DNA from 2 places in the Thalassobacillus sp. C254 genome. Region 2 is predicted to be linked to the other one. Evidence: riboswitches for the same ligand, from Rfam matches in the RefSeq annotation. Region 2 holds a riboswitch; the other holds the start of a gene.
The links. Region 2 has a riboswitch for magnesium ahead of JCM19033_RS27225 (magnesium transporter). Riboswitches for the same ligand answer to the same signal wherever they lie in the genome.
Positions count from the first base shown of each region.

Region 1 (4,187 bases), on a different contig from region 2:
TTACGACAGGAGATTTTCTCCTCGCCACCTGGTTAACTCTATATTGTCTGCTAAGCAACTATAAAAAGCCTGCTCTCTAAACGAATGAGCAGGCTTTTAATATACTTTTCTTTTATTCATTCTATAAATTGACCACTTTCCCGCTTCTATACTAAAAATAGCAATATGACTAGGAGAAGAGGACTCGCTGTGTATCATCATTTCCGAAACTGCCTCTGCAATCTGAATTTTAACCTTGGCCTCTTTTTCAAACAAATACCCTTTCAGCAGCCGCTGCTCTCGTACAAGAGGCACTGTCAAATGTTTCGTAGAAAGAGCTCTCGGAAACTCTTTATATTGTACATATCCGGCCAGGTAACCATCTTCATTTTCAATGCGAGGAAGGAGGTGGTTCGCAGCATGGATGAGCCATAAATAGTAAAGGGTATCACTAGTAAACCACAGAGGAGAAACCTTATCTCTCCAATGCTTTTTCATGATGTCTAACAGCTGGATCTCCGTGCGTTGGTCAGGAGCAAGAAGCAATGACTCAGCCACAACGTTATTGACAGCTTCCTGAACAGCAATTTTCCAACTTTCCATGCCTTCGTTTGAAAATTGATTCCTTACGAACAAAAGAATCGCCCCCTTTACTCTTACTCTCATTCTACTTGACAAAAAAACCCTTTGTAAATAAAGATTTTGAACTATTAGCCATTTTTACACAAAAACCAATAAATCTATCCAGCATTTACGTTTTTTTGCATGTTTGGAATGAAAAAAGCCGGAGATTCATTGTAAGAATCTCCGGCTCACGCTTTTCACAATTCGTAGCCATATTTATAAATACTGAAGAAGAGAAGTTGCTATGCTGAAGTAAATCAGCAGTCCAAGTATATCATTTACTGTTGTAATGAAAGGACCAGAAGCGATAGCAGGATCAAGCTTTAATTTATTAATAATCAATGGAACCGTTGCCCCTATAACTGTAGATATGGTTAAAGAAAGGAAAATAGAAGTTCCGACTATAAAGGCTAATAAGATGTTGCCATCATATAAAATAGGGATCAAGCCCATGAGTACGATCGCACATGCTAAACCAATCATCATCAGTGCCAAGCTCTCTTCGAAGGATTTTAAAAAGACCCTTCTTCTCTAAAGAACCTGTCGCAAGACCACGGACCACAACGGCTAGTGATTGAGTTCCCGTATTACCAGCTGAATCCATAATTAACGGGATAAAAGCCGATAGTATTACAATTGCTTCTAATGTTTCCTCAAACTGGCCAATCACTCCAGCAGTTATCATACCAAAAAACATCAGCAGAATAATCCAGGGTGACCTCTTTTTAGCTGCTTCGAAAGCTGTAACATTTACGTCTGTTGCCCCTCTTGAAGCAGAGAATTCCCCAAGATCTTCGGTTGCTTCTTCTTCAATAACATCAATAACATCATCAACAGTTACAATCCCCACAAGTTCATTTGTACTTGTTACCACTGGTGCTGCCAGGAAGTCATATTTCTGGATAAGGTTGGCCACCTCTTCCTGATCAGTGTTCTCATGCACTGAGACCACTCGCGTACTGATGATATTTATAATCGGTTCATCCGTTGCTGCAATAATCAGATCACGAAGAGAAACAACACCTGCCAATTTATTATACTCGTCAGTTACATATAAGTAGTAAACTGTTTCTGCATCGGGTCCTTCTCTTCGTAGTAATTCGATCACATCTGCCACTGTATCAGTAGCCTTAATAGAGATAAACTCTTTGGTCATAATGGCCCCGGCTGTACCTTCCTCATAAGCCATAAGCTCTTTAACATCCTGGGCATCCTCTTTATCCATTGCTTTTAATATAGCAGATACTTTATCCTCCTGCAGTTCACCGAGAAAATCTGCTACATCATCTGCGTACATGTTGTTAAACATCTCTGCAGCATATTCTTTATCCAGCTCCAGGGCGATCTCTTTTTGATCATTTACTTCCAGCCCTTCAAAGATAGCTGCAAATTCTTCGGGGCTTAGGTATTCATAGACACGAGCTCTTTTTTCTTGATCCAGGCGGCTGAAAAGATCCACCTGATCAGCTGGATGAAGCTCTAAAAAAGCATTTCTAAATTGCTCAATGGCTTTGTTTTCCAAAATATCGAGTATATTATTCATATACTCTTCTCTGGTATGATCATTTAACTTAACCATTGCTCTCCCTCCTTCTTAAAAGAGGATAGAGTCCCTGATTCATTAATTTACTTTGTTTTTAAAAGTATCCAAAATGAGGGAATCGATCCTCGCACTGACTTAAAAGCCTTATATACTACACTGCACCTAAAACTGGAATCCGGACTGCTGTCCATAAAATTCCCTCACCTCCTAAAATTTTTCTGAAACGTCTTCTTTAACTGAGTAAAAAAAGCGCCCTCCACAAATGGAGAGCGCTTATTAAATCAGCACAAAGATGCTCAAAACAGAACATGCTACCCATTCGTAGAGCTTTAGCACTGTACGGCATAGGCTATGCCAGCTGCATTAAAAACCACCTTATATCGATGGTTCCTGTTGACCCATTGGCGTCTTTGGACATTTTTGGGCAGCAGCGTCTCTCCGTACAGGAGCCTCACCTAACGAGAAATATTACGTTTTTCCAACACAAACATGAATATACGCTGATTTCAGAAACCTGTCAATGCATTTTCTGCAATTTGCAAAGATTCTCTTTCGCTAGATGTCTTTTTCTTGATCGTTTACTTATCGTTCGTATTCCATATACGCTACGGTAGTAATAAGAAATTCTTCTAATCCACGTTTTCCATCAGCTCCGCCTATTCCTGATTTTCTCCAGCCAGCATGAAATCCTTGCAACGCTTCAAAATTCTCCCGATTCACAAAGACTTCACCAAATTCCAATTCATTAACACCCTGCATCACTTCATGATAATTTTCTGTAAAGATAGAAGATGAAAGGCCGTATTCTGAATCATTTGCCATGACGATAGCTTCTGAAAAAGAATGATACGTCGTAATAGGAAGAACCGGACCAAAAATTTCTTCCTGCATGATATCCATTTCTTGGCCTACATTGGTTAATATCGTTGGTTCAAAGAAATAACCCTTTTCTGTGTCTGCTCTCTGTCCGCCTGCCAGCACTTTAGCACCGGCTGCTTTTGCTTTTTCCACAGCTTCCGAAACAGAATCCAGCTGATTCTTACTTACAAGCGGCCCCATTTCGATGTCTTCCTTAACCAGGGGATTCCCGTAACGTATTTCCTTTGCTTTTGTTACAATTTTATCAATAAATTCATCTGCTACTTCTTCCTGCACATAAACTCGCTCAGCATTCGTGCACACTTGTCCGGAGTTAATAATGCGTGATTCAATTATTTTTTCTGCAGCAAGATCCAGGTCAGCATACTTACTGACGATAGCTGGAGCTTTTCCCCCAAGCTCGAGATTTACTTTTGTTACGTTCCGCGCGGCAGCCTCCATTACTTTTGAACCAGCTGGAGTACTGCCTGTTAAAGAAATCATGCTTACTTTCTTGTGTGAAGCCAGAGGAGTGCCAACAGAAGAACCGGTTCCAGTAACTAATTGAAAGATCCCTGGAGGCAGCTCTGATTCATGAATAACCTCTGAAAATTTAACAGCGGTTAACGGGGTTTGCTGACTCGGCTTAATGATAATGGAACACCCGGTTATCAAGGCAGGAGCAACCTTTCTTGCCAACACAAACATCGGGAAATTCCACGGTACGACTCCTGCAACCACTCCAATTGGTTTCTTTAACAAAATAATATTTTCATTTTGGCGGTCACTATTAATGACATCACCTTCGTATCGTCTAGCCCATCCGGCCATGTACCGGAAGTATTCAATTGTAATATCCATTTCATCGCGGGCAAGTGGCAGTGTTTTTCCTTGTTCCTTAGTGAGGAGCTGAGCAAACTCCTCTTTTCTTTCTTCAAGCCTGTCAGCAATAAAAAGTAAGTACTTCCCCCTTTCTATTGCCGGGCGTTTTCCCCACTCTCTTTGTGCCCGAGACGCCGCCTTAACAGCTTCTTCCACATCATATTCGTTTCCGTTAGGAACCTTCCCAAAATTTCTTCAGTGGCCGGATTTTCTACATCAATATATTCATGGGTTTTACTTTCTACAAAGTTACCATTAATGTACATTTTTTCCACTTTTAGTCCCTCCAAGGAAAGCAATC
Region 1 covers NZ_BAXQ01000001.1:222,465-226,651, forward strand. The annotation lists gene JCM19033_RS01280 (MBL fold metallo-hydrolase) at 1-80, shown strand, start outside; gene JCM19033_RS01285 (hypothetical protein) at 97-615, opposite strand; partial or broken gene mgtE (magnesium transporter) at 820-2,182, opposite strand; M-box (ykoK) riboswitch at 2,454-2,616, opposite strand; gene aldA (aldehyde dehydrogenase) at 2,729-4,042, opposite strand; gene JCM19033_RS26975 (hypothetical protein) at 3,979-4,161, opposite strand.
Region 1: linked by a shared signal. The riboswitch ahead of mgtE (magnesium transporter) and the one ahead of JCM19033_RS27225 (magnesium transporter) in region 2 are both predicted to bind magnesium.

Region 2 (4,187 bases):
CTTCGTTCTCAATATAATGTAGTCAGTGTAACGGTGACTATGCCATCAAAAAGAAAAATCTTCCCTTCCTTTTAAAAAGCGGGACATAGACATGTACCTTATCTATGTCCCGCTCCTTTTGCTTTACAAATACATGAGTAAAGAAGTTGCAATAGTAAAGTAAATAAGCAAGCCTAAAATATCGTTGACCGTCGTAACAAAAGGTCCTGAGGCAATGGCAGGATCTAATTTCAGTTTGTTAATAATAAGGGGAAACAAAGCTCCAGTGACGGTAGCAATACTTAAAGATAAAAAGATGGATACGGCTACGACACCCGCTAAAACCAAATTCCCGTACAGTATGGTAATCAACCCGACAAGGACAATAGCACACGATAAACCTATTAATACTCCCGTAGAAAATTCTCTTCGGATGGTCTGCCATAGTCCTTTCTTTTCAAAGGATCCTGTAGCAAGGCTTCGAACAACAACAGCAAGTGACTGTGTTCCCGTGTTTCCAGCAGAGTCCATAATGAGTGGAATAAATGCTGCCAGAATAACAATCTCTTCTAACGTTCCTTCAAACTGATCAATCACACCTGCCGTAATCATCCCAAAAACATCAACAAAATAATCCAGGGTGCCCTTTTTTTGCTGCTTCAAAAGCAGAGAGATTGACATCAGTTGCTCCTCTCGTGGCGGAGATTTCACCGATGTCTTCTGTGACTTCTTCCTCGATAATGTCGATCACATCATCGACTGTCACAATACCAACCAGGCACCATCGTCAGTTACGACAGGAGCTGCAAGCAAGTCGTACCTTTGGATAAGCCGCGCTACTTCCTCCTGGTCAGTGGTGACTTTCGTTGAAACGACCCTTGTTCCCATAATATTCTCCACTTTTTCCTCTGTAGGAGAGACAATAAGGTCTCGCAAAGACACTACGCCAACCAGCTGATCTTCCTGATTGGTAACATATAAATAGTATACCGTCTCTGCATCTGGCCCTTCCTTTCGTAAAAACTCAATAACATCGCTTACTCGATTATCGGCTTTTACCGCCAGAAACTCTTTTGTCATGATAGCTCCAGCGGTTTCTTCAGGGTAAGAAAGAAGCTCTTTGGCGTCAGCTGCTTCTTCCTTATCCATTGCAGTTAAGATAGACAAGCGCTTTTCTTCAGGCAGTTCTCCAAGAAAGTCGGCAACATCATCTGAATACATGTCGTTCAGCATATCAGCGATGTAATTATCATCTAATTCGCGACTCACCCATTCCTGTTCAACAAACTCCATCCCCTGAAATATTTCGGCAAACTCTTGAGGATGTAGATAAGCATATAGTCGTTTTCTTTCTGTCTGATTTAATGTGTGAAAGATACTTAACTGGTCTGTTGGATGAAGCTCCAAAAATTGATCCCGAAATTGAGCTTCATCTTCTTTTTGTAACAAGTCAATCACATGTTCTGCGTATTCTTGACGAGAACGTGAATCAAGCTTTTTCATGCCATGCCCCCTAACTTCTTTTTTACTCCCTGACCAACCAGCGAAATGAAAAAAAGTACTTTGTATTTTTATTGTTCCTTCCCTACTCGACCTCTAAACTATCACTTTCTTTCATTACTAACCTCCTTTTCTTAGAATAAAAAAACGTCCTCCACAAAAAGAGGACGCTAAGTGCGCACGATACAACATGATCAGACCCTCCATTCGTAGAGCTTTAGCACTGTGCGGCATAGGATTATCATCCAGCTGCATTAGAAAGGGCCTTATGTCGACCGTTCCAGTTGACCCATTGGCGTCTTTGGACGTTTTTGGGCAGCAGCATATCTCCAGCACAGGAGCCTCACCTAACGAGGTTTATTTTGTTTTTGGAAATACCTTATGTGTCATATGCAGTGTAATAAAAAAGACAAAATGATGTCAACCTGTATTTTGAATATTGATTCTTTTAATTATTTTTTCCTATTCGTTTCGAATAAATAAACGTTTCAGGTAACCAGATTCAATTTCCTACTCCCTCTTACACTTAATAAAACAGCTAAAAGCAGAGCCGGCAACAGTAATTCATAATAGCTGATCATTCCCTCCTGATACGGCGCTAACAGAATGGAGATTATAAGCAAAAGAGCTACAACGATCGCTGACGATTTTACTAAAAGACCTACTATTAAAGTCGCCCCTACAATAATTTCAATAATTCCGGTCAAGTTTCCTAAAAACACAGGAATGCCTGCTTCTTCAAAGGTTTGATTGGCCTGGGAAATATCGGTCACTTTAATTATTCCATGAAGAGCTATAAATCCCCCAAGCAATATACGCAGCAAAAAAGGATCCATTCTGTCCCTTGTTCAATCAGTCTTTTCATTTTTGGTCCCCCATTTCTCTACGTCCTATTCTAATAAACAAGACAGCTATAAAGGGAGGTGTTTCATTGAAAAATTTGTGACATATTCCTTAATACTTTTTATTGCTTTAAACATATGCACCTTTACTTCCTGTATTTCCCTCACACCCTCTAACATTCTTCTTTTTCTGTTGAGAATGTTGTGTAATCACTCGAAGCATTTTTACAAAGTCATAATAGATAACTACAAAGCAATAGGGAAGAAAATAAGTAAGCAGGGTTTTATAAATATTCCAGCCGTTTTTATACAGGAGTTTCCCTGCCATAAGAGCAGCTATTTCTGCCGTCGCAGACAAAAGTGTAAACAATGTGATCCATATCATCCTAGGCCATGCCCTTTTTTGCGCGCAATATATCATGAAACTGGCCACTACTGGAAAATAACCAAGGTTCAACGGATAAATCGTACGATACTGTTTTTCTTTAATTCGTGGCTTTAAGAGCCAGTACCGAGTTCCTTTTGTGTTGATCACAAAAGCAATCAATACACATAAGGGGATGGTAGTGGTCACCAGGTACTTGTCTTTCTGATAAAGGTAGCCACCAAACACCCAAGGAAGCAGAAAACCAAATAGTATGTTAACTGCCATATTATCATCACCTCTCTTCTCATGATTTACCAATGAAAAAGAGACGATGTATTCTTATGAGAATATCAATTTAGAATTTTTTTATTATCCTTTGTATTTCTTGTAATACGTCTGATTAATTGAGCAGCTTCCCCGCCCCCCAGGATAAACACTTTCTCTCCATAAATTATTTTTCCTTAACTCAAAAAAGATGTTGACTGTCATTTAGAGATGATGTACCTTAAACATTGTGTTCAAAAGAGAATATCTTCGTTAGGTGAGGCTCCTGTGTTGGAGATATGCTGCTGCCCAGAAATGTCCAAAGACGCCAATGGGTTGAACAGAGGTCATCGAGATAAGGTGGCATCTAATGCAGTTGGATGAATCCTATCCGCACAGTGTCAAAGCTCTACGAATGGAGAAAACAGATGACCGTGCTTCTTTTGAAAGAAACCAGCGAGCTTCTTTGTGTTGACAAAAACACCTTCATTCGTGAAGGTGTTTTTTATGCACTGTTAGGAAATTTTATCAAAGAAAGGATGGTGGTGGATGAAATGGAAGATCCTTCATCGAGTTGTATCATAAATCATTTGACAATAAATCGAAGACAGACATGGTTACGCGCACACTGCCACCTTTCATATGTCAAACAAAGGTGGCCATGAACTACATACTTAGGAGGTAATTTTCATGGCTCGTACAGAATCAGATCTACAAGCTCAAAAAGAAATGACTCTTTTTCATGAAGCAGAAAGGAAAAAGAGTAATATATTAGTAAACGGAAGCATGTTGCAGATTTGGAAATCAAGACTCCCTTATTTAATTATTACGTTGATTGGCGGTATGACAGCGGGCGCCGTTATCGGGGCATTTGAGGATGCCTTAGAAGCTGTTGTACTGCTCGCCATCTTTATTCCTGTCATCATGGATATGGGCGGGAATGCAGGCACACAATCCTCCACGATTTTCACCCGAGCTTTTGTGTTGGGACAAATTGACTTTAAAAAATATCGCAAACATCTGGCAAAAGAAACGTTAGTGGGTGCTTCCATGGGGGCTCTCTTAGGGACGGCAGCATTCTTCATCGCCATGCTGTGGCAAGGAATACCTGAATTAGGATTAGTGGTAGGATTATCTTTATTCTTTACCGTGACAATTGCGACGGCCTTAGGTTTTTTGATTCCATTCCTTCTCATTAAGCTTGGACTGGATCAAGCAGCTGGTTCCGATCCATT
Region 2 covers NZ_BAXQ01000003.1:276,748-280,934, forward strand. The annotation lists gene JCM19033_RS27215 (magnesium transporter) at 124-642, opposite strand; gene JCM19033_RS27220 (hypothetical protein) at 602-745, opposite strand; gene JCM19033_RS27225 (magnesium transporter) at 742-1,482, opposite strand; M-box (ykoK) riboswitch at 1,674-1,841, opposite strand; gene JCM19033_RS05975 (DoxX family protein) at 1,968-2,315, opposite strand; gene JCM19033_RS05980 (hypothetical protein) at 2,452-2,973, opposite strand; M-box (ykoK) riboswitch at 3,215-3,379, shown strand; gene JCM19033_RS05990 (magnesium transporter) at 3,643-4,187, shown strand, end outside.